DNA from 3 places in the Paenibacillus sp. RS8 genome. Region 2 is predicted to be linked to each of the others. Evidence: riboswitches for the same ligand, from Rfam matches in the RefSeq annotation. Region 2 holds a riboswitch; each other region holds the start of a gene.

Region 1 (10,570 bases), 140 kb from region 2:
ATTATTCTTTACATCGGCTTCGGAAGTGCGTTATCGGTATTTATGTACCATGGTTTTGTGAAGTCGATTCCTTATGAGTTGGAAGAAGCGTCTCTGCTGGATGGATGTAATCGTAGACAGACATTCTTTAAGATTGTACTGCCTATGTTGGCTCCAACATCAGTGACCATTGCGATTCTGAATGTGTTATGGATTTGGAATGATTATCTGCTACCTTCACTGGTACTGACTAAGGATAACCATTTTACAATGCCTATTAAGATGAAGGTGTTTAACGGAACGTACATGAATAACTGGGAACTGTTGATCCCAGCACTACTGTTAACGATCCTGCCGATTCTTATTGCTTATTTGTTTGGTCAACGTTACATCATAAGAGGCGTCAGCCAAGGCGCTATTAAATAAGATAAAGAAAGCCCTAGACTCGGGTGCTGGAGGAAGTGTGGAGTTATGGAGACTAGAAACAGCAACTGGTGGAAAGAAAGTGTGGTTTATCAAATTTATCCCCGGAGTTTTCAGGATTCAAATGGAGATGGAGTAGGGGATTTGCGTGGAATCATCAACCGGCTCGGGTATTTAAGGGATTTGGGCATCAATGTTATTTGGTTGTGTCCGGTCTACGATTCACCTAATGATGACAATGGGTATGATATTCGGGATTTCTATAAAATTCAGGATGAGTTTGGAAGTATGGAAGATATGCTCGAATTGATCACACAAGCGGAAGCGTACGGAATTCGTATGATCATGGATCTGGTAGCGAATCACACCTCTGATGAACATGCTTGGTTTATGGAGTCCAGAAGCTCTAAGGACAATCCAAAGCGTGACTGGTATATATGGAAGCCGGGGAACGATGGTCAGGAGCCTACCAACTGGGAATCGAATTTTGGAGGTTCAGCTTGGGAATATGACGAGACCTCACAGGAATATTATTTACATTGTTTTTCTAAGAAACAACCGGATCTCAATTGGGAGAATCCCGAAGTTCGCCAAAGCATCTTTTCCATGATGGATTGGTGGATTGACAGGGGAATAGCCGGATTTCGCATTGATGCGATCACATTTATTAAAAAAAATCAGCAATTTCCGCACCTTAAGTCTGAAGACGACCGCCGCTATGTTCCTCTGGCAGAAGCTTGTTTGAATCAATCCGGAATTTTGGATTTTCTTCACGAGATGAAACAGGAGGTTCTTGAACCACGCAATGTGATGACGGTTGCGGAAGCTCCTGGAGTTCCGATAGAGCAAATTCATGAATATGTAGATGAGCAGAACGGCGTCTTTAATATGATATTTCAATTTGATCATGTAGATCTGGATGCCAAGCCAATGGCTAAAGGAATCTATCATCCTTGGAAGCTGACTGAATTTAAGCACGCGTTATCTAAATGGCAGCTTGAGACAGCCAATAAGGGCTGGATGGCACTTTTTATGGAGAATCATGATCATGTGCGTTCGGTTTCAAAATTCGGTAACGACGGGATATACCATAAAGACTCAGCTAAAATGCTGGCTGCCTATTATTTCTTAATGCGAGGAACACCGTTTATTTATCAAGGTCAAGAGATTGGAATGACCAATTATTTCATGGCTTCAATTGAAGAGTATAGAGATATTGAGAGCTTAAATTATCACCGTAATGAAACTGCACTGGGTAGGTCTGAGGCAGATATCCTGAACTATTTAGCAATCAGAAGCAGGGATCAGGGGCGTACACCGATGCAATGGAGTTCAGAACCTATGGCCGGATTTACGAATGGGCAACCATGGATTAATGTGAATCCGAATTATTCGTCGATTAATGTGGAGGAAGAGCTACAAGACGGTAATTCAATCCTTCATTTTTATCGGGAATTAATCAAGCTGAGACGGGACAATAAAGCGTTAATTTATGGTGATTATCGTGAGATTTATGTGGACTCGAATGAGCTAGGTGGATATGTTCGAACTTATGAGAATGAATGTTGGACAGTAATCTGTAATTTTACGGATCAAACCATTCCATTAACCGTCCCTCTTGCAGGCTATGTTGTGCTGTCTAACATTAATAATCAAGATCATGGTCTGTTGAGGCCTTATGAGGCTTTAATATGCAAAGGGGAAAAAAGCGCAGATGTAGCCGAAATCTAACGAGGGGGATTTATAATGCAAATTAAGAATGAAGCTATGTTGATTACCTATGCAGATAGCCTCGGGAGTAACTTAAAAGAATTAAACGAAGTATTAGATAAGCATCTGCGAGGCATCGTTGGAGGTGTTCATTTACTACCGTTTTATCCTTCTTCGGGTGACAGAGGATTTGCACCAATGGATTATACCAAAGTGGATCCTGCATTCGGAGATTGGTCGGACGTCGAAGCGATGAGTAAAGATTATTATATGATGTTTGATTTTATGATTAATCATATCTCCAGACAATCTCCTTATTTTCAGGACTTTCTTGAGAAAAAGAATGCATCAGAATATGCGGATTTGTTTATCCGTTACAAGGATTTTTGGCCGAACGGGGAGCCCACTCAGGATGATGTGGATTTAATATATAAGCGTAAACCACGCGCTCCATACGTTGAGGTTGCCTTTAAGGATGGTAGCTTGGAGAAAGTATGGTGTACCTTTGATGAACAACAGATTGATCTGGATGTGACCACAGCAACGACGCAGAAATTCATTACGGACAATCTTACCTTTTTGGCGGAAAAAGGGGCTTCAATTATTCGACTAGATGCTTTCGCATATGCCAACAAAAAAATCGGTACGAATTGTTTCTTTGTTGAGCCGGATATTTGGGAGATGCTGAATCAATCTGAGCAGACCGTTGCCCCTTATGGCGTGACCGTTTTGCCGGAAATTCATGAGCATTATAGCATCCAGTTAAAAATTGCAGAACAGGATTACTATGTATATGATTTTGCGTTACCAATGTTGGTGCTGCATGCTTTATTTAGTGGGAAAGTAAACCGGCTGGTTCATTGGCTGGAGATTTGCCCGAGAAAACAGTTTACAACACTAGACACGCATGATGGTATTGGTGTGGTGGATGTAAAGGATCTTTTAAGCGATGAAGAAGCAGAAATGACAAGAGAAAGTCTCTATAGCCAAGGAGCTAATGTCAAAAAAATATATAGTACCGAAGCATATAACAACCTTGATATTTACCAAATCAACTGTACCTATTATTCAGCACTTGGGAATGATGATCAGGCTTACTTGCTGGCGAGAGCCATCCAATGTTTTGCACCAGGAATACCGCAAATTTATTATGTGGGACTATTAGCTGGAGTGAATGATATAGAGCTTCTGGAAAAGACCAAAGAAGGACGGAATATTAATCGGCATTATTATACCCAAGATGAGATTGATGCTGAGGTGAAGCGCCCGGTTGTGCAAAAGCTCTTTAACATTTTGAAATTCAGAAATAGTAATCCAGCCTTTGATGGAGATATTCAGATTGAACAGTTGGATGAGAATAATGTGGTGATAACTTGGAAAAATCTGCAGAACGAAGCGAAATTGGAAGCGAATCTGTTAACCAAGGCATTTACGATTTCGCAAAAAGAACGGTCAGCAGATTGGGAGATGGTTGTACTGTAAGGGAATATCCAGTGTATTAATGAATCATGTTAAAATAGGGGGACGCTAAAACGCGTTCTTCTTTTTTGTGTGAATAACCTTATAGAAACGATGGTGGGTATGAAGATTGAGTACGACAATCAGGTGATCGAGTTTAATGTTCAATATGGAAATGGCAAGAAAATCTCCATTCATATAGATTCTTCAGGGCGTATAACACTCAAAGCTCCCAAGAAAACAAGTGAAGAGACGATTAAAAGCGTGGTTGAGCGTAATGGCAAATTAATAGTGGAGAAGCTGCAGAGCATTGAAGCAAACAAAGAAACGCCAAAGCTTAAAGAGTATGAAGACGAGGGCAAGTTCTTGTATCTGGGCAAATATTATTCGCTGCAAGAGCTAATAGAGACAGGGGATTTAAATGAGGAAGAGCTTAAACTGAAGCTGAAGAAGTTCTATTTTGCTAGCTGTAAAAAGATTGTAGGCGAACGAATTAATAGATATCAGACGCAGCTTAGAGTAAAGCCTAAGACCATTGACATTGTTGAGTCTAGAACCAAGTGGGGAAGCTGTAGCTCAGATAAAAAGCTAACCTTTAACTATCGCTTAGCGATGGCTCCAGTGGAGGTTATCGATTATGTAATCATCCATGAACTGTGTCATTTACTTCATATGAATCATGACCGCTCTTTTTGGCGAAAGGTTGGAAGCCTCATGCCGGATTATAAGGAGAAGGAAGAGTATTTAGCTAGATATGGGCGTGCTATGACGCTGTGATCATCAGGGTGTAATTCAAGTAGACCATTTTCTGGTGAATAAAAGAAAGATAAGAGGTAAAACTATTTCCACTAATAGAACTGGAAGAAAATTAAATGCGGAGGTAAATGATGACACAGAATAAAGGAAATTCACAACGCCAGATTCGAACTTCAATTCTTTGTTTGATCTGTGCCTGCACCGTCCTATTAAGTGGCTGCTCTAAAGCTGCCAATGAAACCACACAAGTAACTCCAACGCCTACAACAGAAGCCACTGCACCTGTGGCTACGAACAATGCAACAGAACAACCCAATGCATCATCCGGTACCAATACAGAGGGGCTTCCGGCGGATGTTAGCGTTCAGAGAGTCATTAAGGAAGTCACTTTAAAGGATGGATATCATAAAAAGATTGAGCTGCTGACTGACGGCGGCAAGCGGGTTACCATTACGGATCCGAGCCAAAAGATTGTTTTACAGCAGATTGAATATGATGGAAAGATTACTACGTCTAATGGTAAACAGGTTACCGTTAAAGTCGAAGGTGGGGGAGAGCAGACCCTAACCATCCCCGATCATGTAGTGATCGAAGATGAGGATAAGCTTGGATTGATGCCAGGTGTTGATATCGAATGGACAGTGAATGCCGAGGGGCAAATCGAAAGTGTTGAGCTGGAGGATTAAAAAGATATCGGGGTGGCTAGATGAAATTTCTAATCGTACTTGGCAGTATAGTGGTACCCATTGTCATGCTAATGATACAACGGAAATGGATAAAGTGGCGCATTGTATTTAATGTGGCTTCTGTGTTGTCTGCGCTTATCTTAGGTAATATTTCTGCCCTAGCCATATATGAAATATTAAGGGATAACACAGTATTTATGACTTCGATCCATGCGATTTTTTTGAATCCAATGTTCCTTTTAACGGGAGCCTATCTTGGAGTATATCTGGTCTATCGCTTGATGTTGATGACGTATGAAGAAGTTTATGTATGATGTAGTTAAAAATAGGAGTGTCCCCATGAAGGGACACTCCTATTTATGTTATACAGTGAAAGCTAAGAAGACTTTCCTACAACACTAGTGCCACTCTTCGTGATCTTGTAAGTAAGGATATCACCATTCCAGAAGTGGAATTTCAAGATGACCTCTCCGTCTTTAACATCTTTAAAGAAGGCTGGGAGCAGCTTGATTTCTTTTGTGTTATAAGACGGTGAGAAAGTATTGCCGAACTCCTTGAATGGAGTCCAATCTTGAGGGCCTGCATTGCCGCCAGCGGTATAGACAGCCTCCATCGTGGCAAGCTGGTTGCCATTAAAAGTAGTCGGAATCGCAAACGATTCAGTCGTACCTTTGGCATCACTTAATTTGGCAGTGTCATTCACGATGATCTTTAGTCTCCACGCAACGCCTTTGTTGAATTTCAGCGTTAACACAGCATTTTCACCGTATTTTTGGGAAGCTGTGAGCTTTTTAAGTTGGCTGGCCTTGAGTGTAAGCTCCTCGCCATTTAAGGTGTAATCTTTGCCTTTAGTTAGATATTTGCCATTTACACTAATGGTAGTAAGCTTATTTCCGTTTAGATTAAGCTTCACTTTGGTGTCTTTGATGGTTGCACCTTTTTTAAGATAGACCAGATCGCTTTCGGTACTGGAGGAACGTTCCTTCAGACCGGACATTAATACATTGTGCAGCTCGGAATCGGACCACTTATATGTTTTGCGGTTGAAATGCTGCCCATTATCCCAGAGCATAGAGGTCATTTTCTTTTCTTTTAAATAATAGGTAAGGTACTCGAAGAATTTCAGCTTCTCGCCTTGTTCAATCACACCTGTATCTTTATCGAAGCCCAGTAGTCCAAACTCACCAACGATAACCGGAATTCCTTTAGCTACGAATGTGTTGTAAACGTTATCAAAAGTTTGGGTGATATCGTTTTTTGTATCTTTTTCAAACGTGGTATAGCCGGCGATATTCACACTGAACGGCCAGAAGCCATAGAAGTGAACGGTAGCAATTATATTCGGATCGTTGAGAGCTATAATCGTTTTGTAGAGCTGATCCATTCTAGGCTGCGTAGGAGAAGTCTCTAATGAAGGTAGAACTAGCGGACGTACATCATTCTTTCCACCGGAGTTCCGAACGATTTGATGGAAGGAAGTGTTGAGTTCTGTAAGCATTTGCTCCATCTTCGCTTCATCGGTGCTTCCGCCATCTGTGAAGCGGGGTTCATTGATGCTTTCGAACATCAGCTTATCGGATTTATCCTTGAAGCGGTCCGCAATTTGAGTCCATGCTGCGTTATAACGCGCGAGCGTTTCATCATGCTTCTCTTCCATATGACTTACCCATAACCAGGAGTCGTGATGGACGTTAATCATTACATAAAGCTTGGCGTCCAGCGCCCAGCCGACCACTTCTTCGACACGATCGAGATAGGCTTTTTCAATGGTGTAGTTCGGTGCTTCACCTATGTGTGAATCCCAAGTGATAGGAATCCGGATACTTTTGTAGCCCTGTGCGGCAATTTTCTTAATCAGTTCTTGGGTCACACGCGGATTTCCCCAGGAGGTTTCATCCTCACCTGTAGCATCTAGAGTATTGCCAAGGTTCCATCCGGGCTGCATATCGTCTACATAGGATTGGATTTTACTCTTTGGTGCTGCTTTAGCTTGTTGCTCGTCCTTGGTAGCAGCGGCGGCAATGGATGAGAACAAAGAGAGCAGAAGAGCGGTAACAAGGGTCAATGATAAGAAGGATTTCTGGATTCGAGTAGTCATTGAATTCTCCTTTGTAAGATCATTTTTGAGGATGCTTAAACCTGACCTTTCCTCAAGCACTTTGGTACGTAGATGAACACTGGCACCTCCATTTTTTTGTTGTAAACGCTTACCAAATACCCTAACATAGAACATTTGTAGTGAGTACCTTACTAATTTGTGGTAAATTCATATGGAAATTAGTGATTTGAATTGATCCCAAGAGTGATGGAGGAATAACCAGTGAGCAGATTTCATTACATAGGCTCGGCTACAGAGCTTCCGTTAGGAGAAAGAGGCAGTGTACTGTCAGAAAAGACATATGATGAAGTGAAAAATTCACCAGAGTATAAGAAACAAAGAGAGGCTCTGCGCCTGCAAGGCATAATTCCTTTGGATGACATTGCAGATCTATCTCATTTAAGAGATGAGGACTGTCTTGTATATGACTCGGAAGAAGATGCAGCGGGTATTTTTATAGAGGAACTTGGGTATTGGAACGATGAGATTCGCAAGCATTTTCGGAGTCCGTTTGTGTATCGGATTTCACCTAATTGGGGTAGCTTCTCTGTATCCCCTGAGCTAAAGAATACTCTACCGGGTTCGTATAACGCCTCACTCAAGTGTTGCCTGGAGTTATTTAAACTTATGACAGATATCGGAGTAGCTGGCACCGTGTTTGAGCTTTATACTTGCTGGGCAGAGGAGGAAGGGCACCCACGTAATAAAAAGTATGACCGAATCTTTGATTTGGCCTCTTTGTCACTGGAGGATGGTTTTGAGCTGAGAGAAAAAGAGTATATTGTGGTTGAAATGGTTTGATATTCAATAGATTTATCTCCAACTACTTGTTATACAAAAAACAAATATTGCATGACAAAAGCATCTATATTAGATATGATGAAGCATGGAAAAATTAATATTAGCAATAGGTGCCAATTATGAATGTTTCGGAAATACAATCATAGATTGGTTAAATGGAAAGCGGGTGTGAATCCCGCGCGGTCCCGCCGCTGTGAAAGAGGAGTCCTTGCAAGGTACCACTGGGAAACTGGGAAGGTAGCAAGGGTGATGATACTTGAGCCAGAATATCAGCCTGTTTCTGATACACCGTTAAACTCTACGAGCGATAGAGAGGTGTTTGATATAGTATATGCCTGCTATTGTTGCGGTTCACTATCTTAAACCTCTTGACGTTATGTTGAGTGGTTTTTTTGTAGTGCTAAAAAAGTTTATTCTGTTTTTTATCATAGGAAAAGAAGGGAAGGGTTATGGAAACATGAAGAATAATAAGTTTTTAGCTTGGTTACTCATTGTAGCTGTATTTATCACGACGTTCTCTACAAGCGTAATCCCGGCTCATGCGAATGAAGCAATTGCCGATAGTGCAGTTGTAACAACAGAGGTTGATCAAGCTCTAGTAGAGCAGATTAATGCGTTAGTACAAGAGCCAGATACAGAGAAGCCTACGATTTTGATAGAAGGTATACAAGATAAACAGGAAGTATCCAGTAAAGATGTAAGCTTCAAAGTAGTGGTTACAGACAATGTCTACAAAGACATTATTCCAGTAGTAAAGCTGAACCAAGTCGTTCTGTCAGCTACTAATGGTGAGTACAAAGCATCTCTTAACCCGGGTAGTAACGTAATCGCAGTAACGGCTGTGGATGGCGCAGGAAACAAAGCAGATAATGTAACCTATCAGGTTACTTATAAAATCACTGCCAAAGAACAGTTAGATAAAAGCTTGGCCTACATCGTTAACACCGTAAAGAATCCGTCATTTGGAACAGGCAGCGGAGAATGGTCGATTCTTTCTCTAGCACGTGCGAACTACAAAGTACCTAACGGTTATTACAATCTCTATTACAACAATGTAGTTACGAAAATAAGTTCGATGATCAAAGAGGATGGAAAACTCGACGCTAACAAAAGCACAGAGAATTCCAGAGCGATTCTAGGCCTTACCTCTATCGGAAAAGATATCACGAATGTTGCAGGTCATGACCTAAGAAATGCACTCGCTGATTATCAATATATTCAGAAGCAAGGGAACAACGGTCCCATATTTGCTCTGATTGCACTAGATAGTTATAACTACGAAATTCCAGTATTATTCCCTGATCCTGATGAGAAGGGAGTAATCTATCAAAGCACAAGAGAAAACCTGGTTCAGTACATCTTGGATAGAGAAGTTAAAAAAGGTGCAGCAGATGCTGGAGGCTGGGCATTAGGTGTAACCAAAGCCGACGTCGATATGACCGGGATGGCGATGCAAGCACTTGCACCTTATTACGCAAAGGATCCTAATGTAAAAGCTGCCGTGGATCGAGCGATCGCATGGTTATCGAGTGTACAAAATGATCAAGGCGGATTCACAAGCTGGGGAAGCACAAGCAGTGAGAGCATCGCACAGGTTGTTGTTGCTTTAACTGGCGTAGGCGTAGATCCGCACAGTGACCCTAGGTTTATTAAAGAAGGAAATTCACTTATAGATGCTTTACTTAGCTTCTCTGGGCCGGATGGTGGATTCAAGCATATTCTCACCGGTAAAGTAGACGCTATGGCTACGGATCAAGGTACATATGCACTCGTATCCTATGATCGTCTGATTAATAATAGCAAACGTCTCTATGACATGACTGATGTTCAATTAGAACAGCCTACTACCGTTGTAGCAAAACAACAATTAAATAAAAACCTTGCCTATATCCTAAACACTGTAAAGAATCCGTCATTTGGAACAGGTAGCGGGGAATGGTCAATTCTTTCTCTGGCACGGGCCAATTACGAGGTTCCAAGTGGCTATTACAATCTTTATTATAACAATGTAGCTACTGAAGTAGCTAAGCTAATGAAGGATGGAAAACTCGACGCATCGAAAAGTACTGAGCATTCCAGAGCGATTCTAGGACTTACCTCGATCGGAAAAGATATCACGAATGTTGCAGGCTATGATCTAAGAAATGCACTTGCAGATTTTCAATATGTTCAGAAGCAGGGGCTTAATGGTCCTATATTTGCACTGATTGCCTTAGATAGTCATAACTATGATATTCCTGTAGTAGAAGGCGTTACAGATCAAACCACAAGAGAGAAACTGGTTCAGTATATTTTAGAAAAAGAAGCACCAACTGGTGGATGGGCGTTATTTGGTACTAAAGCCGACACCGATATCACCGGAATGACGATGCAAGCACTTGCACCTTACTATGCAAAGGATCCTAATGTAAAAGCTGCTGTGGATCGGGCGGTTGCATGGTTATCGAGTACGCAAAATGATCAAGGTGGATTTACAAGCTGGGGAAGCACAAGCAGTGAGAGCATCGCACAGGTCATTGTTGCTTTAACTGGTGTAGGCGTAGATCCGCACAGTGACCCAAGGTTTGTTAAAAAAGGAAATTCGCTTATAGATGCACTGCTTACCTTTGCTGATCCGGATGGTGGATTTAAGCATATTCTCACTGGTAGAGTAGATGGT
Region 2 (10,570 bases):
GCTTGAGATACGAACTGACTTTGAACTACGCCGTTAGAGACTAGTTCAGAGCCTGAAGCCATTGATTCTACTGCTTTTTCAGTTTGCTTTTGAATATGCGTAATAATATCTGTTACTTTCAGTGAACTGTTTCGCGTCGCTTCTGCAAGCCCCCGAATTTCTCCAGCAACTACAGCAAAGCCACGTCCATGTTCTCCAGCTCTCGCTGCCTCGATAGAAGCATTAAGCGCCAGCAAGTTTGTCTGTGTTGCAATTCCGTTAATCGTAGTAATTATTGTATTTATATCCTGAGACAGCTCCCCAAGGTTACTAATAATCTCTTGGCTCTGAGTTACGCTGGAGTCGATTTCCTTCATCTGTTCAATAATGTTATCTACGGCGATTACCCCTCGATCTGTTGAACCAGAAGCAACTCCCATAAGGTCGGACATTTCAAAACTGCTACTTTCTACGGCCGAAATATTATTAGTCATAGCTTGTATAGACTGAGAGGTACGATTAATGCTTTCCGTCTGTTCATCAAAGCCCGCTGCAATCTCACCTGAAGATTCGGCGATCATTTGCGAAGCCAGCGAGGTCTGCTCAGCACTAGCGCTCATCTCTTGCGATGAGGCTGATAACAACTCTGCACTCTCCGCGATACCTTGCATCATCTTTCGTAAGCTCTCCAGCATATTGTTAAATGAGCTATTAATTTGGCCGATTTCATCCTTAGCGGTATACGTTGCTATGACGGTTAAATCTCCATTTTCCGCCCGCTTCATTAAACCTTGCAGTTCCTTGAGAGGTTTCGTAATCAGTCGAATGATTGCTACACTAAGCACGATACAAATAATCCAAGAGAACGATATCAATACTATACTTTTAGTCCTCATTCTTTCAGCGGAAGCAGTGGACTCTAAGTTATATTCTCCAGCTCCCTTTAGCAACGAATCGCTTATTCCTTTAAGCATATTGATCATTTTCTCACGAGAAATACTAAAATCCCCCGTGAATACTTGAAAGGCCTCTTGTCTACCTTTGCTATCGGCAATCTGAATAATACTGTCCCTTTGTGCACGATAGTCTGTTAGGGAGGACTCATATTCCTTTATTTTGCTCAAAATGGCACTATCATTGTACTGGACGGTCTTCAGCTTGTTCAATAGATCATTATTTTCCTGAACTTTTCCCTTAATGCTCTCTAACAAGTCTTTGTTCTTGTTTGCATCAACGCTAATCAAACGCTCCAAAAGAAAGGCTTCAATGGCCCGATTATTTGTACGCATTTGCCCCACGTAAGAAATTGGCAACAAGTTTTCATTGTACGTCTCTTTTGTTTTTTGGGTCATTTTGTCCATGGTGGTAAAGCCAGTTACCCCCACGATGTTCAACATGACTACTGAAAATACTAAAAGAATTCCAATCTTGAACTTCACTTTCATATTCTTCATCTACATTCCGCCTTCACATAATCTAACTCACTATCTATTTTTATCGGTTAAAGAAGTGAATTGTTTGATGATTTTAAATAAAATTATGAATGAAATTGTCGAAAAAAAGTGTCTGTTGTCAAATATTGCAACGAACAAAAATAAAAACGGACACTCGATCCGCTAATACTCCGAATCGCAGTGCCCGTCTTACGAATAATCAAACGTACTTATTCACCCGATGAATAGTACCAATATACCGTATCACCGTTCTCTAAAATGTAGCTGTCTGCACTTATACTTGGATCAGCATCTCTATTCGTCTTGTACTTCCATCCACTGCTAGGTCCGCCATCAAATTCGGCCAAACCATCTATAGATTTCACGTATTTACTACCAGCGTTTCCGGATGATACTACCTTATCCCCTAATTGACTGATCAGTAAGCTATAAGCTGTCTCACCTTCTTTTAGAGCTACTGTAGTATTGTTAAGGATCGTTCCCTTCTTGCTATCCCCAATGACTGACAGGGTGGCCGTAGCTTTAGCAGGAGTAACAACACCTGAAGTCATGTTTAGTGACTGAGTATAACGCGCCACACTAGGCACACTATCTTTAGCATATCCGGTAACAATGATCGTATAGGTATTCGCTGGTAGACCTTGGTCAAATGCAGCTACACCCTTAGCATTTGTGATCGCCTTCTGATCACCGATCAAGACCTGCACGCCAGCGGCTGGAGAAGTCACTGGATCGGAAGTAAAGGTATCCTTATTCCACACCCATTTTTTCTGAGAAACTGTTACTGTGAAAGCTTCACCCGGCTTCGGCTGTGCAGGAGATACAACAGCAGTATCAACAACCTGTGTGGTTTCTCCGGCATAATAGACAAGAACACGGTCGGATTCCTGTAATTCAAAGCTGTCCATGCCCACACTAGGATAGATCCATTCTCCGCTGCGCCATACAACGAAGCTCCACCAACCGTCATAAAGACCTTGCGTAATGCCATAAATGCCAGATACAAAATTACCATACGACGATTTCGTGATATCTACTTTAAAATCCTTAGACGCCGCCAATTGCTGCAGTGCTTCAAGCGCATTGGAAGCCTTTAAAGTCCCCTCACCGATCAGGCCTTGCGGACCTTCAACGGTAAGTGAAGCCGTTACATTCTTTGGAATCACCTTTAGATCTTGAGTATATTTAGCAATCGATGGTGCTTTTCCTTCACGATAGCCTGTTACAGTCAGCTTGTAGTCACCTGCTGGAACATTCCCTGAGAATAACGCTTCACCTTTTGCGTTCGTTGTTACGATGCGATTTCCAATTTGGACCTGAACGCCAGAAGCTTTGGCGATTACCGGAGAGGACGTATTCGTTACAGCGTCCCATTTCCATGTCTTACTAGTCACTATTACAGTAAAAGAATCGCCCTCTTTGAGGCTTGGCTTGGACACCGTTACCGAATCAACAAGTTTAGTATCATCTCCGGCATAATAGACCAGAACCTGATCTGAATCTTTAAGCACAAAATCGTTCATTCCAACATCTGGATTAATCCATTGACCATTACGGGATACAACATACATCCAACCATCGTAACCGCCATAGGTTCCAGCCAGAATACTTCCAATTCCAGTGACATAAGCACCGGAAGGATTCGTGATTGGCAATTTCGTCTGAAGAGCCAGCTTTTCTAGTGCACCTAATACGTTGCCAGCATATCCATATCCCTGTGCTAAAGTACTCTCAGGACCCTCTACAGTAATCGGTGCATAGATAAGTGCATTCTGAACGGATGACTTAGAAAAATCGTACAGTTTACTGTTGCTGCCTTTATGAAGTAGATTGTAGGCTACAAGCGCCTGAAGGCCCTGTTCTGTAGCTAGAATATTGCTGCTTCCGCCACGGCTATGAGCGAAGCTGCCGTCAGCGAGACGGTAGCTCAGTAGATTACCGATCAAACTCACTTTATTCTTGGTATATTCTAACCCACTTGGATCTACACCAAAGGATGTGAGACCTAGAATAGCTTGTGCTGCACTTTCAGCACTATCTCCGTAACCTCCATGGCTATCCTGAGCTTTGGATAACCAAGATACGGCTTGTAGTCCTGCTGTGTAAGCTTCCGGATTACTCTTATGTGCCGATAGAGCGGTCAAAGCTATTGCTGTCATATCGGGCTCACTGGCGCCTGTAGTTAAGGCAAAGCCACCGTCTTGATTTTGCTTGGAAAGAATCTCAGCAAGAAGCTTATCCGTTGTCCATTTCGCATCTTTAGGAATATTATATTTCCCTGAGTCCAGTGCGAGCAAAGCATAAACCGGATTATTAAGCGTCTGTCCACTGATTTTGTCATGATTATAGATCTTCTCTATTAAGTTATAGCCAGGACTTGTTCCGCTTCCAGCAAAGCTGGTAGGATCGGCTCCTATTGCTCTTACTGCGAGTACGATTCTCGCGTAATCCGTTACGCTCGCGAAATTCCCCTCTGCATCTTTCACCTTTTTCTCAAGAGCTGCTCGATAACTTACTGGCAGCTTGTATCCCGCTTGAGCCAGTCCAATCGCTTGCCAATCCGACTGCACGCCACCCTTTAAAATAAATTCCGCAGCCGTATAGGTCGCATCCGCAACATTAATCCGTTCTACATTAGCAGCAGAATCGCCAGATGCTTCCTGCCCGGAGCTAACGCCCGCCTCCGCAAAGATGGTTCCTGCCGGAGCAAGAGATGTTCCAAGAATCGATATGACCATGAATACGGCCAGTCCAAGTACAAAAAACCTGGAGGAGAATATTTTCTTCATTGTTCAGCCTCTTTCTTTAAAGGAATGGATACTACACAAAATAAGAGCGCACAACATAAAGACCGCCCCTATGAAGGGCGGCCCGGGAAGATAACAAATCGAGGCTGGGGCGCGTGAACCTCTACGACCACACAGTCTATCTGTATATGTTCCACATTCTTACCCCACGAAGAATAGAAACGCTCACGAAAAAGGCAGGTCTCCTGGCTAATGCTTCATTGCCGCTCTTCACCTTCCCGTCCTAACTGCTGACAGTGGTTCATAGAAGAGACGCTCCGCATTTACAGTGGCGGGACCGCGCCGGAATTTTACACCGGACTTCCCTTTTAAGCAGACTCTGATTTAGGGGAGTCTGCACCTTTTCCAATATGTATTATCTTATTTTCATAATCATATCTATTAATACACAGCATGTCTATAGAAAAGCTTTGTATGAGCAACAAAAAAAGAACAGCAGAACCAAACCTTTCGGTATCGTCCTGCTGATCAGAAATTACTTTATTCGGCTGTTCCTTCCGGACTTGCAGTCGCTGAAGGTTCAGCACTTGAGTTAACACCCGTTGTATCCTTTGGAGCGGGATCTACGATCAACGTAAATCTACCAGCCTTGATCATGCTATGCTCGACGATTGTCGCACCCGGCTCCATAGTAACCTCCACCTGATAGGAAGGTTGCTCACCTTCTGTAATAGCTGTCGCGGACGGCACAACTGTGCTGCCCTCTGCATCAGAGGAAGGTGTAGGAGATGGAGAGGCCTCGTCTGCAGTATTAGTAGCATCTACGCCTTCCGCCGTCCCCGCAGTCGTATCAGCGGCGTTCGTATCGCCAGATAAGTCTCCATCCGTTGACGGCACTGAACAAGTCCCAGTGCTAGCAGCAACCTTAAAGCTCTTATCCACTACATCGGATGAAGTCATTAAACTAATCTCCGTCGGATTAAATTGCACACAATCATCCGCGTTGGCAAACGTGAACACCAATACACTGCTTCCTTTATCTCCTTCGGTACCTAGATCCTTCAGGTATACGGAAGCCGGAGGAAGCATACTGCCTGCACTCTGAACAGGTGTCGGTGCAGGGGTTGTCCCAGGCAGGGCCGTCTTTGGATCTTCCGGACGCAGCATACTGAATACGATAATTGCGATAATCACCAGAATGCCAGTGATGGAACCGGAGATCAGGAGTCGAAATCGGCTGCGGCTGATCCAGCGCGCCAGCGGGGAAGCCAGCTGGGAGCGAGCCTCATTGTAGACATTTTGTAGAGCAGGCCGAGCTGTAGCGACATAGCTTTTACGAAATTCACGATTCTTGAATGCCTCGCGGTCACTGCTCTGGAAATACTTCAGAATCGCCCGGCGGTATCCCGGGTGAAGCTTTTTATTCGATATCGTAAATAAAGAATTTCCTTGAGACCATGCAAAGAATCGATAGATCACATCCTTGTCGTTACCAGCTTTATGCTTAACTAACTCCAGCAATGCGTCATAATCCAGCGGACCACCCTCGCGTTGACTCGTGTAGTAGAAAGCTAGTGGAAGACGTTCAAACGGTTCTAACACCCGAGCTTCCTTTAGTAAACGGCGACCGAGCAGCTGTACATCATCCAGCTCCTTCGGAGACAAGCCTGCAAATATCTCTTCATTCGGCTTCTCTTCACCAAACCAGCGATAAGCAGCGCGGAGTGCATTTTCTTTCTGCTTGCTAATTCTATCTAGTGGCGGCTGCCAATCCACAACATTGCCATAACGTAAGAAAACAACCTCTAATAAGTCCTCCTGCGTCATTTCAGTAAGAGATAGCCGATTCAGCAAGAATCTGTCTGCAGATGCTGCAAGATCCTGCATGAGCGAGAGTACTTTAGGAGATACGCCTGTCCCTCTACGTCGATCTTTCTCCGCTTTATCTACAGTGCTATGAATTTCCGCCACCGCAGCAACCGGATCCGTCTCCAGTTGTAGCTTTTCCAGCAAGTAATCCCTTACTGCATCCTGAGCAAAAGGTTGCTCTAACGCAGCTGGCAGAAAACGGCCCCAATGGAGTACAAAATTCAGAATGTCCACAGATTTAGATGCAGCAATTAGTCTTGACTCCATATAAGGCTCTAATAACTGCTTGCGGAAATACGATTCAGACATTACCCGTTGAAAAAACGCAGCACTTAGCTCATCATTACTTTCAATGATCCCGTAAGCTGCATTAAGAACATCTTTGCGTCCCGCTTCCACGCTATGAAGCATTCCATTAATGAAATAATCAACGATTCTGGCTTTGTAATTATGATCCTTGAGCACAAAATAATCTTTAAAGCACTCCATTATAGCAGGCTCTGGAACATTCCTTTGCCGGACTAAATCAAATTCTCGGTCGAACCGCTCCAAGAAAATATCGTTCAGTCGGATTCTGGAATGAATAGCACCCTCCGCCTTAAGGTAAGAGAGCAATCCGCTTAGCACCGCGCTCTTATTCTCTGTATATAAATGCTCATTCCCCTGCTCAATCTCATAAAATACAGCTAACTCATTATAAAAAGCGAGCGATAGCTTATGCTCAGGACTTTCTCCACGCAGGATCTGATCAGCAAAACTTACGAAATCGTCAAGATCCCCTGGATTTAGAAGTAACAGCTTCCAAACCAAATCAGCATATGGCTGACGAGACTCTCCAAAATCCACATTCCCCATCCGACCTGAAACCAAATCAAATGTGAAATCCTTCTCGATATTGCGATCACCGGGACGAAGCGAACCTTTTTCCACAAAGCTAAGATGAATATATTTACGGCTTTGCGGTTCATTGGCATACGTAATCACGCCTAATCTACGGCGGAATTCATACGGCAGCACGCTATATAAAATCTCTGTAAGCTCCACCGCACGTGCGGACAACTCCGTGATAGATACATTAAGGGCGATATAGATTTTTTTCTTACCTGCCACAGAGAGCATCACCGCTTGCAGCAATGCCTTAAATATCCCTTCATTAATTCCTAACAAGCGTAAGCCCGCTATAGGATCAGGGCGACGATCCGTACGTATAACTGGAATATCAGACAGCTCCGGCAAGGTTCCGCCTAGCTCTCCGTCATAGCTTCTTGCGGAATCAGCATGTAGCCAATCTCCGTAGTTCTGAACAATCTCTTCTGATCGTGAGGCAGGAACTACAAAGTTATGTGCGAAAAAAGCGCTGCGTTGGCCCGTAAAATCCGTTGCTTGATAACGACTCATCCCAATGACTGTGTCGCCATTCTCTGCATGGAACAGGTGCAGCGCACTAGGATATACAGACTCATCCTTCTCTCCGCGCGCGGCCAGCTCAGCTGGAGCATCATAGAGGCAGAAGGGATGCAGTGTTTTTTTGATAAAATTATTGTCTAGACTGTCCGACTTCGCTACCGTATCAAAGCCTTCTGTGGAACGAAACAATCCGCGGCGTTCGCGGGTGTACATCTGTTGGGCGATCTTAGACCCTGAGAATGCATTCACGGGCCGTCGCTCCCCTCAATATACTTCAGCTTATGCAGCAGCCAAATAAATGGCTCGTCTACGCGAATCGGGCTTACCACACCCTCAATCTTCTGATTTACAGGATTACTGCCCAGAGCAGATACCGCAAAATAGCCCGTATTTGAGAAGTAAACATCCATCGTATCTTTAAAAGGTCTGTCCACTTTACCAATAAATCTGCGAATCTCTCCGTCGATATTATGGAACTCATCCATATTCAATGTTTTGCGATGAACATAGTTATTGAATACATTACTGTTAGACTTGATGTAATCGCCATCCTCATCCTTCAGCGAATGCAGCATATCACTTTTTGCAAGAACGACTGCTGTTGGAATGTCTGTTTTGCTCTTTTCCTGATAGGCGATAAAATCACCGAACATTGTCAGCACAACGTCACGCGGCTCGTCATATTGCGAGACCCATTCTCCCGGACGATCGCCGATATTAATATGAATCTTCTCACGGATCGAACGGATTTGCAGCGGATCGACCATAAACAGAATACCGGCAGAGTTCTTGATATGCTGACCATGTAGTCCCAGATAATCCTGATCCACCATGCCCTCACCTGCTACATCGAAGAACACGAGTGTCAGCGGCGGCTTCTCTTCATCCTTAAAGACGAATTGAAAAATAAACGGCTCTTGCATTTTTTCCTTTTGAGTAGAAGCAAGCAGATCCCCACGCTCAAAAAGCGGTTCTTCATATAGCGTACGGAACTTGCGGCTAATCTCTGCATTAAGCGGCATACAAGCGGCATCAAAATGACCTGCTGTCGTATGCTGCAAGGTATGAATCAGCGCGGTCATATACACCGACTTCCCGACTTGGGAAGCACCGATAATCGAGATAATGTTACTAGGAACTTTGCCTGCAGTCACAGGCAGCTCGTTATGACAGGATGGACAAAGGCGTCTGCGTGTGAGCACTCCATAGCGATCCGTAAGCCCTGTTAACACATGATCGGTATAATGATGGTATTCTTCCGGAATATCCGCCGGATTAATGATCGCTTCTATGTCATCCACCGTATCGAGCCCAAAGCGCTCACGGTATTTATTTAAGGCGTCATCCTCGCCCAGCGCGTAATTCTCATCGTCCTCTCGGCTATGCATAGCCCGAAAGACCACATCCTCCGGAGAGAACTTGGTGAAGCAATAAGGACACACTATATCGTAAAAAAGCGGCCTTGGCTCCGGCTGATTCTTTTTCATAAAACGGCTAAAAAAAGACATCTACTCATCCTCCCAAAAGTTGTATCTGCGTATCTTGCTACGGACAGGCAATGTCCAACATTCGCTTGTACGCGTAGACTGATATCTTACTCCGGCACCAACTCGTAATAAAGCCCATACTTAGGACCATCGGTGAAAAAGATGCGTACAAAATCATCCTTACCGATCTCGATCGGCGGGAGTACGTTTCGTCCAGGGGCGAAATCTTGCACAAAGGGAAAGAGAATACCATCCTCTTTCCCTGCGGGATGTCCTCCCCGTTTCTTAACATAACAGAGGACATCCCGGGCTACTGGAACTTCTGCCGTAATTGCCATATGTACGGTCTTTTGTTTTCCGAATAATCCTCTTTTTTGTTGAATGGAATAATAAATTCTGGCTTTGCCTGCACTGACCACCACACGGTTCGCACCGTCACTTTGCCTCACCAGCAGTGTCTCTCCGTTCTCAGCAAGGCGAGCAAATATGGTATAGGAGACTAGGCCGATCTCATCCAATCGGTCACGGTATCCATTGTTAGACTTGTATTCCTCACGAGTATAAAGCTTCATTCCGACCGGCGGAATATCTCCTGTTCCCATGGAAGCCTCTTCTGCGGAGGTCTTGTGGATGTACACTGCCTGCACGCCGTCCGGCCAGCGCCATCTCAGCGCACAGAACCGGTCATCCACTTGAGATGTCACATCCGTTATTACCAGAGCGGAAACATTATCCTCGGCGTACCTCATTACTGTAAGCCCCTTTCAACTACTAGAATCCTTTGCTGTTCCGATTTCTCCGTCGGCCAGGAAAGCTTTCTGACGTTGGAGTTGACGCTGCATTATTTCTTTTATTACGGTAAATACGTCCTTCTCCTACCGGAATGACGCCTGTAAATAATGAGATGATTGCAGCCAATATAAGAACAGCTAGGAGGCGAATAAGTCCATCAGTGAAATTATGACCGCTAAGTCCGAATTCCAGAACAAGTCCTGCGAACAACCCTGAGATTACGCCGCCAATCCCGAAGCTTTTTGCTAAATGACGATTATCAAACATAATGCCAAGTCCGAGTCCAAGTCCAGCACCGATTAGCATCAGCGACAAAATACGAACTGCAGCATAGTATGGACTATCTGCTGTAGCATCACTGCGCACCGTAAGCAATGTACGATCTCCCAAACGATCATAGATTTGCTGGAATACATCACCCAAAAGGGTCGTATCTGTCACATCATAATAGTGACCGCCTGTTATTTTCGCAATATCCTGCAGCAACTGGGTACCCGCAGGATCCTGCATCCCCAGACCAATGGTATTTACAGCAATTCCACGATCTATATAGGTCTGCAATTCTCGTGAAGTATCGAAATTGCTTACGCCATCCGACAGCAAAATGACCATAGCGCCCTGATTCTTTTTGCCGTCACTGTCTATCTCTTTAAGTGCTTCCGAAATCGCACCGCTAATGTTCGTGCCACCCTCAGTTGGCTTCAAATTATCAATTGCAGTCAGCACCTTCTCACGATTCTGCGAATCTGAGAGTGGTGTTAACGGCTGGACGACTACTGCTTCGTGGTTAAATGTCACCACCGCTACCTGATTGTCATTGTCCATTCTCGCAATT
Region 3 (10,570 bases), 3.2 Mb from region 2:
AATTAGCTCATATGGGGCAAAAGAGGAGTATAAATCCCCCAGATTAGTGCGACTTGGCCCAAATGGGGCGAAAGAGGTGTATAAATCCCCTAGATTAGTGCGAATTGGCCCGAATGGGGAGAAAGAGGTGTATAAATCCCCTAGATTTGCAGGATATGAGCAAATCCAGCCTCCAAATCGAGCTAACCTAACACCCTTAACGTTCCGGTTCAGTTTCCTTCAATAAACCATTGGTTACTTATGTTCGATGTGATATCGCCGTTTGATGTTTTTATTATCGACTTTGCGATGCCCACTGCTACTGTATCTGCAACTAACTATATAGTGAGACCCGTGAATGATTATGTTCATTCACGGGTCTTTTTTTAGAGATTGGACTTGGGATAGTTTAAGTCATAACCATTAAATACCAGCCTTGCGTTACGCATGACGATCTGCCTCCCGTTACGCATGAAGTCTGCCTCGCTTTACGCATGACGATTTGTCGCACAATCCCCTAACGATTTGACTAACCCTCTCCACGATGTATATATTATTTGGCAAACCCCTATATTGTTAAGGCTGTGACCGGAGGCATGATATGTTCAAAATATTTATTATAGAAGATGACCGTGGACTGGTGGCTCTGCTACAGGATTATTTACATAAATTTGGATATGAGACACAGGCGGTGAATGATTTCGAATGGGTTCGCACTCAGTTTGAAGCGTTCGCTCCGCACCTGGTTCTATTAGATGTTAATTTGCCAAAATACGATGGGTATTACTGGTGCCGTCAGATTCGCGGGATTTCCACTTGTCCTATCCTTTTTATATCTGCCCGTGACGGCAAAATGGATCAGGTGATGGCGCTGGAGAACGGAGCGGACGATTATATCACAAAGCCTTTTGATTATGAAATTGCGATGGCCAAAATCAAAAGCCAGCTACGACGCGCCTACGGCACTTACGCGGGAAGCAACAATGATCGTGCCCTAACCGTTGCCGGAATGACGCTGGATGTGGAGCGACTAATTCTTACTCGAGGAGAAGTCAAGGTGGACTTAAGCCACACCGAAGCCAAAATACTAGATGAGCTAATGCAAAAGTCGGGAACCATCGTTACCCGCGACAGACTGCTCGAGAAAATCTGGGATGATCAAGCTTTCGTAGATGAGAATACACTTAATGTCTATGTCACTCGTGTACGTAAAAAGCTTGCCGCTCTAGAGATTACGGACGGCCTACAAACCGTTCGAGGCCAAGGCTACCGCTTGATTTCGAACTGGGGGGATGAGGAATGAAGCTATTTTTGCGGGAGCAGATCCCATTAATTATAGTCTACCTAGCGCAGCTCATCTTGATCACACTAGTCTATCGGCTGGATGGAGGCAGTGGTGTGAGCGTAAGTCTGTACGCAGCTCTTCTCAGCACTTGTCTGCTGCTTGGCTACCTCGCTTATCGGTATATCAGCAATCGTACATTCTATGAACGGCTGGAGACAGTTCCCTCCTCTCTAGATGAAGCCGGCGGCCCTACTCAGGATTCTCCGCTTGCCGTGAGTTTACGAGGACTACTAGGATCACAATTCCGCCTCTACAAAAATGATTTACACAGCTACCGCCACAAGCTGGAAGAACATATTCATTTTATTAATCAGTGGGTGCATGGGATGAAGACACCCTTGTCTGTCATCCATTTGATGATCCAAGATAAGGACGGACCGCCTTTTACAGCAATAGGTGATGAACTGGATCGTCTGAAAAAAGGACTGGATACCGTACTTTATACGGCTCGGCTAGATACTTTTGAGCATGACTTTTATGTGGAACGTTTGGATTTGGAAACCCTAGTACGTGGTGTAACCTCAGAGCAGAAACGTCTGTTCATACGTAACCGTATATTTCCTACTATTAAAATAGAAGAGCGAATCACCGTAACCTCAGATGAGAAATGGTTAAGTTTTGTGCTGACACAGATCATTACAAATGCGATACGTTATACGACGGAAGTCGGCAAACATGTTTATTTCCATGGGTACATACAAGAGGAAAAGAGAGCAGTACTGGAGATACGAGATGAAGGGGTTGGCATACCGGCAGGTGATCTGCCGCGTGTGTTTGATCCTTATTTTACAGGTGTAAATGGACGAACCTTTCAAGAATCCACGGGGATGGGTCTATATCTTGTGAAACAGATCTGCGGAAAGCTTGGTCACGAGGTGAGCATTTGCTCAGAAGAAGGTAAGGGCACGACCGTGCGGATAGTGTTTAGGGAGTCCTACCTTACAAATATGTAAGGTCATTGTAAGTTAGAGAAATGGCAGCCTGTGTATACACTTTGTATAATGAAGGCAATCCAGTCGAAAGAAGGAGAGGTAACACTTGCCCATTCTAGATGTTCATAATTTATCAAAAATATATGAGGGTAAAGTGTCCACTCAGGCATTGAATCATATCCGCTTTTCTGTTGAAAAAGGGGAGTTCGTTGGCGTAATGGGACCTTCGGGGAGTGGGAAAACAACACTGCTCAACACGATCGCCACCATCGACCAGCCGACCTCCGGTCAGATTCTGATCAACGGCCGAGATCCCAATCTGCTTAACAGACAAGAAAAGGCACTCTTTCGGCGCCATGAGCTTGGTTTCGTCTTTCAGCATTTCAATCTGCTGGATACGCTCACTGTAGAGGAGAACATTGTACTGCCTCTCACGCTTGCTGGTGTCCGTGTAACGGAAATGGAGAGCAGGCTGAAAGAAGTAGCAAGCATGCTGGACATTGAGCATTTGCTGCAAAAAAGAACCTACGAGATTTCAGGTGGACAAATGCAGCGGACCGCCATCGCCCGGGCGATGATTCATCGTCCTGCACTGATTTTAGCAGATGAGCCTACAGGGAATTTGGATTCCAAAGCTTCAGGCGAAGTCATGAATATGCTGACAGAGGTGAATAAGGAAGAAGGGGCAACCGTGCTGATGGTCACACATGACGCAGTGGCCGCGAGCTTTTGTAACCGAGTCATCTTTATTAAAGACGGACGTTTCTATAGTGAAATGTACAGGGGAAGCAGTAGAGGCGCTTTCTTCCAAAGTATTATTGATATGTTGTCTCTGCTTGGGGGAACTAGCCATGACCTTTCGGCAATTCGCTTATAGAAATGTTACACGTAACAAGCGTAAATATGCGGCTTATTTTGTCGTCAGCGCTTTTTCAGTGATGATCTTTTTTGTGTGCGCTTTGTTTATCTATCATCCGGATATTTCTAAGAGTTTGGTTTATAGTACGGCGGCTCATACAATGATGGCGGCGGAAGCCATTATTTATGTGTTTTGCTCCTTGTTTGTTCTCGTATCGGTCGGATCGTTTCTACAGTCACGTAAGATGGAATTTGGGATTTTATTGATGCATGGAATGACGAAGAAACAGCTAAACACGATGGTGTTTTTGGAAAATATGATGATCGGCACCTCAGCCATCCTAACAGGTACTTTACTAGGGTTGATTCTGGGTAAGTTGTTTTTGATGATCGGATCTACTTTTCTAGGGATACCTCTTTTAACGTTTCATCTTCCTTGGCAGGCACTAGTACTTACGATATGCAGCTTTGCACTGTTATTTATGTTAATCTCACTGAGCACCTTCGCCTTTATAGGGAATGAATCGCTAATGCGGCTGTTTCAGGGAGAGCGAAAAGCAGATGAGGAACCAAAGGTATCCCTCGTGTTATCTATGATCTCTGCTGTATTACTGCTACTGGGTTATTATTTGGCTGCTACTGCAAAAGCGGCTTCGGTTGAAAAGGTGATGTTTCCCGTAGTTGTGATTACGGTGGCAGGAACTTATCTCTTTTATACGCAGCTTAGTATTTATGTTGTTAAATTGCTTAAGACGATTCGGCGCTTGTATTGGAACCATACCAATATGATTACATTATCGGGTTTGTCCTACCGCTGGAAAGAGAATGCCCGAATGTTTTTTATGGTGACAATTGTGTCCGCAGTATCTTTTACTTCAGTAGGGGTATTCGCATCGATCCATACGCTTTCCAGAGAGCTGAAATTGGATTATCCGGCAGCTGTTGGTTATGTAGCCAAAGGCGATCAGACACCGGTACTTTTTGAACAGCATTTGGAAGAAATTAAAGATGAGCTTACAACGCTCGCCTTACCTTATGAGACACTTAGTATTCCTATCAAATACGCAGAGGTGGAATCTCAGACTGGGCCTGATCGCACGTTAAGGCTTCCCTTGATTGCTTACAGTGATTATAAGCTTGCTCTGCTTCGTGCAGGGTTTACGACAGATGAGCGCCCTCTTAGTGGAGATGAAGGACTGGTGATGATCGGTTCGCAACGAGATCGGAGTCTGACAGCGGGTAGAGCGAAGCAGGTCTACACCCTGAAGCAAGGTCTTTCCATTCGTGAAACGGGGTATACCCAGCATGTTCCGATAGCCGAATATCTGTTGCCGGAGCTTGATGGAAGGGATGGAGGAGACTTCAGCGGAGTTGTGATCAGCGATGAGCTATACAAGGCTATTGATCCCGTACAGACTGATTTGTATACAGGATTTTATATGGATGACTTCCCGCGAACGGTTGGTATAGCGGCGGATCTTGCCCATAAAGGCAAACGATCCTATGAAAGTAACTCTCCATACGCGATTGTGGTTAGCGGCACGCTGTTTGAAATACAGAGAACACTGTATAACACGATGCTATTTGCTTCTTTACTGGTGGGTACTGTCTTTTTCATTGCAGCAGGCAGCTTCCTTTACTTCCGGCTATACACAGATCTAGATCATGATCGTCATCAATATTCTACATTGTCCAAAATGGGACTTACAGATCAAGAGCTAAACCGAATTGTAACGATTCAATTGTCGTTGTTGTTTTTTGTGCCAGTTGGGGTTGCTATTTTGCATAGTGTGTTTGCCTTTATTGCGCTTCAGCGGTTGTTCTACTTATCAATTGCTGTGGAGACAGGGGCTGTATTGATGGGCTATTTGGCTGTCCAGGGACTTTACTTCTTTTTTATTCGCAGCCGTTATTTACGCAACTTGAAGAAGAACTTGATTTGAATAATGGGGGTTACGAAATGCAAGCATGGATTACAGAGTTTATGGAGCAGTTTGGTTATTTCGGTATTTTCCTGATGCTCGCTTTTGAAAATATTTTTCCACCGATTCCTTCCGAAGTGATCCTTCCTTTTGGCGGATTCATGACAACCACAACGAATTTAACCATCCCTGGTGTAATTATTGCTGCTACGCTTGGTTCTTTGCTGGGTGCAGTGATTCTATATTATATCGGTCGTTTGCTGGATGTAAATCGGTTGGAAAAGATCGTTGAACGCTGGGGCGGTCTACTCCGAATCAGCAAAAAAGACATTCACAAGGCTGACGCTTGGTTTGATAAATATGGCTATTGGACCGTATTATTTTGTCGGATGGTTCCACTAGTGCGTAGTTTGATTTCGATACCGGCAGGGATGTCCGGTATGAAATTTGGCGTGTTTATGATCTTCACAACGATTGGTACATTGGGATGGAATCTACTGCTTGTGCTTATTGGCGCAGCATTGGGTGAGAACTGGGAAGACATTGCCATGTATATGGATATGTACTCCAACGTAGTGTACGTACTTATTGCTGGGGGATTAGCAGTTTTGGGGTATTTGTACTTCCGCAAGCGTAGTCGGAAAATGAACACCGAAGGTTGAACGAAGAAGGACTTATAGATAAAAGTTATGATTAAAAGGAGGAGAACAAATGGAGCTATTATCGATTATTAAAGCTATTATTTTGGGGATTGTTGAAGGATTGACCGAGTTTGCTCCGGTATCCTCCACAGGTCATATGATTATTGTTGATGATATGTGGTTAAAATCGACAGAGTTATTTGGGCAATATACAGCCAATACTTTCAAAGTGGTTATACAACTGGGGTCAATCTTAGCAGTTGTTGTTATTTTTAGAAATAGGTTCATTGAACTGTTGGGCTTAAAGCGTTTCAGTCGTAAACAGTTGGACCCTGTAACTGAAGAACAACCACCGCTCGAAAAGGGTGGACATCTTAAACTTACACAGGTGCTTGTAGGTTTAGTTCCGGCAGGTGTGCTGGGCGTTCTGTTTAATGATTATATTGATGAGCATTTATTCTCTACATCCACCGTGTTAATCGGTCTAGTAGTTGGTGCGGTATTAATGATTATTGCGGATCTATTTGGACCCAAGAAGATCCAAACAGAGAGTGTCGATCAGATTACATATAAGCAGGCACTAGGTGTTGGTCTTGTCCAATGCTTCTCGTTATGGCCAGGATTTTCACGTTCCGGGTCTACGATTTCCGGTGGTGTCCTTCTTGGTATGAGTCATCGTGCTGCTGCTGATTTCACATTTATTATGGCTGTTCCAATCATGGCAGGGGCCAGTCTCCTCTCACTAATGAAGAATTGGCAATATTTCACCATCGATGCCCTGCCGTTCTTCATTGCAGGCTTTATCAGTGCTTTTGTATTTGCGCTGTTATCGATGCGATTCTTCCTGAAATTGATCAATCGGATTAAGCTTTTACCATTTGCTATATACCGGATAATACTTGCCGCTGTAGTATATTTCGTGTTTTTCTAAATCCGTTATAAGGAATCGATATAACAGAAGCCCCCGTCATCTATTGCAGATGACGGGGGCTTTCACGTATGATGACATCAGATTAAGACACTCAGTTTATTAATTATATGGATAAAGTAAAAGTTTCACTTTACCCTTATAATTCTCGCATAAACGCTTACCGTCCATAAAAGGACGCCGAAGGCGTTTTAGCTTGATAATATCGGAGACAGGTGCTTGCCGGGAATTAGTAATTCGGTAGGCTTAATAGGGAAATTCGGTTTGAAGCCGATGCGGTCCCGCCACTGTAACGGAAGAGTCCATAGCAACATACGTCACTGGCAATTTACTACTGCTGGGAAGACTGCTAAGGATGCTGACACCGCTAGCCAGGAGACCTGCCTGTTTCAACAGCACTGCTTCACCTACGGAGGATAGGAAGGTGTTAGACGTGAACCATAGGTATATTATGGGCGTCTTTCCCTTTGACTTTTTTAGGGAAGGGCGCTCTTTTTAATAGGGATGTTATGGTTTCAAGCCAAAATAAGAAGATGGAGAAGGGGAGCTGCAAAGTGACGAACAAAGTAAAAGTAAGTAATCTTGGCTATCCAAGAATCGGAAAAAACCGCGAGTGGAAGAAAACGTTGGAAGCCTTCTGGGCAGGTAAAATAAATGAGGAAGAGTTCCGTACTGAAATGGCAGGTATTCAACTTCAGCATTTGAAGACTCAGCAGGAGGCAGGCATTGAGTTAATTCCGGTAAATGATTTTACATTCTATGATCATGTGTTGGATACGGCTGTAATGTTCGGGATCGTACCTCCGCGTTATGCGTATGATGGTGGCGACATTGGGCTTGATCTTTATTTTGCGATGGCTAGAGGGAACGCTGAGGCTACCGCCTGCGAGATGACGAAATGGTTCAACACGAACTATCACTATATCGTTCCAGAGATCGGTGCACAAACGCCGCGCCTGACGGAGAATAAACCACTGGAAGCATACCGTTTCGCCAAGTCCCAAGCGGGAATTGAGGGGAAACCTGTGGTTTTAGGCCTTTATACCTTCCTTAAGCTGTCAAAAGGTTTTGCATCTGCGGATATTGCGAAGATTGCCGCTCGGTTTCTTCCGGTTTACGTTCAGCTATTGCAGGAACTGAAGCAAGAAGGAGTAAGCTGGGTACAAATCGATGAACCAGCGATTGTTACAGGAATAAATGAATCAGAACTACCATTACTTAACTCGATTTACACAGAAATTGCTGAATCCGTGCCTGGATTAAATATTATTCTGCAGACTTACTTTGAAGCTGCTGAACCATTGGAGGCATTGTTCAAGCTTCCGGTACAAGGTTTAGGTCTTGATTTTGTCCATGATGGCGGAACGAATCTGGCATCGATTGAGCGCCTTGGCTGGCCTGAGGATAAGTGGCTGGGAGCGGGTATTATTGACGGACGCAACATCTGGCGCTCGGATCTGGATGCTAAGCTACAGCTAATCGAGAAGCTGAGTGTACATGTACCACTTGATCGTCTTATTCTACAACCTTCTTGCAGTTTGCTGCATGTTCCGGTTACTGTTCAGGGTGAGGTGAAGCTGAAGGCAACCGTCAAGGCTGCATTAGCTTTTGCTGATGAGAAGCTTAAAGAGCTTGGCCTGCTTGCTGCAGCCTTAGAGGGTACTGGAGAAGCTACTGCTGCGCTGACAGTCAGCCGCGAAGCTCTTGCAGCCTTCCGTGCACTTCCCGAACGCGGCCGTAAGGATGTAGCAGAGCAAGTTCTCGGACTTGCAGATTTACCAGACCAACGCAGTCTGCCTTTTGCAGAGCGCCTTAAGGTGCAACAGGAGAAATGGCAGCTACCACTTCTGCCAACGACAACGATCGGAAGCTTTCCACAGACCGTAGAAGTGCGCCAGGCAAGGTTGAAATGGCGTAAAGGTGTATGGAATCAGGAGCGGTATGACGGGTTCGTTCGTGAGCAGATTGCAGATGCAATCACCTTCCAAGAAAAGCTGGGTCTGGATGTACTCGTGCACGGTGAGTTCGAAAGAACCGATATGGTGGAGTTTTTCGGGGAGAAGCTGGACGGGTACTTATTTACCAGTAATGGCTGGGTTCAATCCTACGGATCCCGCTGCGTTAAGCCACCGGTTATTTATGCGGATATAGCTTTTATTGAGCCAATGACTGTTAAAGAAAGTGTCTATGCTCAGTCTTTAACTTCCCTTCCTGTTAAAGGCATGTTGACAGGTCCGGTCACGATTCTCAATTGGTCTTTCGTACGTGATGATCTTAGTCGGGAAGAAGTAGCCAATCAAATTGCCTTAGCACTCCGCCATGAAGTGAAAGCTTTGGAGGATGCAGGCATAGAGATGATTCAAGTAGATGAACCTGCTATCCGTGAAGGACTTCCTTTGAAAGCTGAAGATCGTGAGGGATACTTAAATTGGGCGGTGAAGTCGTTCCGTATCGCGACAAATCATGTGAAGGCTACAACGCAAATTCATACTCATATGTGCTATAGCGAATTCAATGACATGATTGATTCCATTTCAGCAATGGATGCGGACGTCATCTCTATTGAGACTTCCCGTAGCCATGGGGAACTGATCGTCAGCTTTGAGGAGCAGGAATATGATAAAGGAATCGGTCTTGGTGTGTATGACATCCATAGTCCACGGGTTCCTGCTGTAGAAGAAATGACAGCTAATATTGATCGTGCTTTGCGGGTGCTGGACCCAGAACAGTTCTGGATTAATCCGGATTGCGGTCTTAAGACACGCGGCTGGCAGGAGACAGAGGATGCACTGCGTAACATGGTAAGAGCAGCCGCTATTGCAAGAGAAAAGGCAGGAGTTACTGCCTCCTAATAGCGAAAGAGGAAAGCAATAAATTTTTGCCGGGGAACTTCTCCCTGGCTTTTTATTTCAGCCACTTGATAATAATTCTCATTCTTGATAGAATGAGAAAAGAAAAGAAGGAACCGTGGAGGGTCCCTTCAAATCATCACCTTATTTGCTTTCGAAAGTTTTACAATCTGTCTCTTCTGCACGTGTAGGTTCTTGGGAGCTGTGGAAAGCTACAAAGATAGAATCAGCACTGCATTTGTTCTCTTCTGCCCAGTGGGTGCAGGAGTTAACTTCGCAAATTACGTCTTTTGCCATGAGGGTTCACCTCCCCTTGGTGTGATAGACAGCATCATGAAATGAACTGCTCTGTTCAGCAAGGTGGAGCTTGTCCGAACAGAACCATGCCGCGCCCTCATTCATTATGAATAGAGGGTATTTGGTATTTTCTGTTTGATTAGACGTGGTAATTGTATCAAATAAAACGTATGTAAGCAAATGGGTTAATCAATAACGGAAGTACGACAAACTTATACAAATAAATATAAAAAAACACAAAAGACATCTCTTGCTTACAAGTCTAAAAATAGAAAATAATCCTAAATATCTATATTATTACAAAAATATTCTGTTAATATTTTCAGTGGAGAACGGCCGATCCTAATCTGAAATATTGGAGGATAAAGATATTGAAAAAGTTCTTATTATTCCCTTTTGCCCTAATGTTCATTTTGTGCTTACCGTTTTATGCAGGTGCAGAAGGTTTACATAATGACGAAGCTCCTCAAAATAGTGAATCAGATATCATAAAAGTCTATAAAGCCTCAGATATGGGATTGTCAGAAATTTCAGTAGAAGAGTACAATGACATTCTTGCGCAAGGACAAGCTGTAGAGGCTGCTAACGAGGGGCTGTTGGCAAGTGTACCTCTGTTCAAAACGGATTCTTCCTTTGCAAGTGCCCCTGCTATTGCACCTAGAGATGCTTACCAAACTACGATCTACTCCTATCAACAAAATGGTTATGTCTCCTATGTTACTAGAAGTGGTTTGACTAGAAGAATCTCTCAGCCTGTATATAACAGTGCTTCTGTAAATTCATTGTTAAACATTAGCTATTCAGTATCTCAAGGCTATA

Evidence for each region. Region 2 has a riboswitch for cobalamin ahead of ACDZ28_RS12970 (DUF4430 domain-containing protein). Riboswitches for the same ligand answer to the same signal wherever they lie in the genome.
Region 1: another riboswitch for cobalamin. It lies ahead of ACDZ28_RS12365 (S-layer homology domain-containing protein); the one in region 2 lies ahead of ACDZ28_RS12970 (DUF4430 domain-containing protein).
Region 3: another riboswitch for cobalamin. It lies ahead of metE (5-methyltetrahydropteroyltriglutamate--homocysteine S-methyltransferase); the one in region 2 lies ahead of ACDZ28_RS12970 (DUF4430 domain-containing protein).

The regions. Positions count from the first base shown of each region.
Region 1 is NZ_CP168131.1:2,460,535-2,471,104, forward strand. It holds gene ACDZ28_RS12325 (carbohydrate ABC transporter permease) at 1-405, shown strand, start outside; gene ACDZ28_RS12330 (alpha-glucosidase) at 451-2,133, shown strand; gene gtfA (sucrose phosphorylase) at 2,149-3,594, shown strand; gene ACDZ28_RS12340 (M48 family metallopeptidase) at 3,694-4,347, shown strand; gene ACDZ28_RS12345 (hypothetical protein) at 4,455-5,012, shown strand; gene ACDZ28_RS12350 (hypothetical protein) at 5,033-5,326, shown strand; gene ACDZ28_RS12355 (cellulase family glycosylhydrolase) at 5,389-7,110, opposite strand; gene ACDZ28_RS12360 (hypothetical protein) at 7,333-7,911, shown strand; cobalamin riboswitch at 8,003-8,204, shown strand; gene ACDZ28_RS12365 (S-layer homology domain-containing protein) at 8,369-10,570, shown strand, end outside.
Region 2 is NZ_CP168131.1:2,602,556-2,613,125, reverse strand. It holds gene ACDZ28_RS12975 (methyl-accepting chemotaxis protein) at 1-1,433, opposite strand, end outside; gene ACDZ28_RS12970 (DUF4430 domain-containing protein) at 1,643-4,222, opposite strand; cobalamin riboswitch at 4,398-4,599, opposite strand; gene ACDZ28_RS12965 (hypothetical protein) at 4,721-7,705, opposite strand; gene ACDZ28_RS12960 (hypothetical protein) at 7,702-8,964, opposite strand; gene ACDZ28_RS12955 (hypothetical protein) at 9,051-9,692, opposite strand; gene ACDZ28_RS12950 (VWA domain-containing protein) at 9,715-10,570, opposite strand, start outside.
Region 3 is NZ_CP168131.1:6,496,365-6,506,934, reverse strand. It holds gene ACDZ28_RS30605 (response regulator transcription factor) at 581-1,282, shown strand; gene ACDZ28_RS30600 (sensor histidine kinase) at 1,279-2,277, shown strand; gene ACDZ28_RS30595 (ABC transporter ATP-binding protein) at 2,363-3,133, shown strand; gene ACDZ28_RS30590 (FtsX-like permease family protein) at 3,108-5,057, shown strand; gene ACDZ28_RS30585 (DedA family protein) at 5,075-5,698, shown strand; gene ACDZ28_RS30580 (undecaprenyl-diphosphate phosphatase) at 5,748-6,608, shown strand; cobalamin riboswitch at 6,802-7,008, shown strand; gene metE (5-methyltetrahydropteroyltriglutamate--homocysteine S-methyltransferase) at 7,139-9,457, shown strand; gene ACDZ28_RS30570 (DUF1540 domain-containing protein) at 9,599-9,751, opposite strand; gene ACDZ28_RS30565 (hypothetical protein) at 10,123-10,570, shown strand, end outside.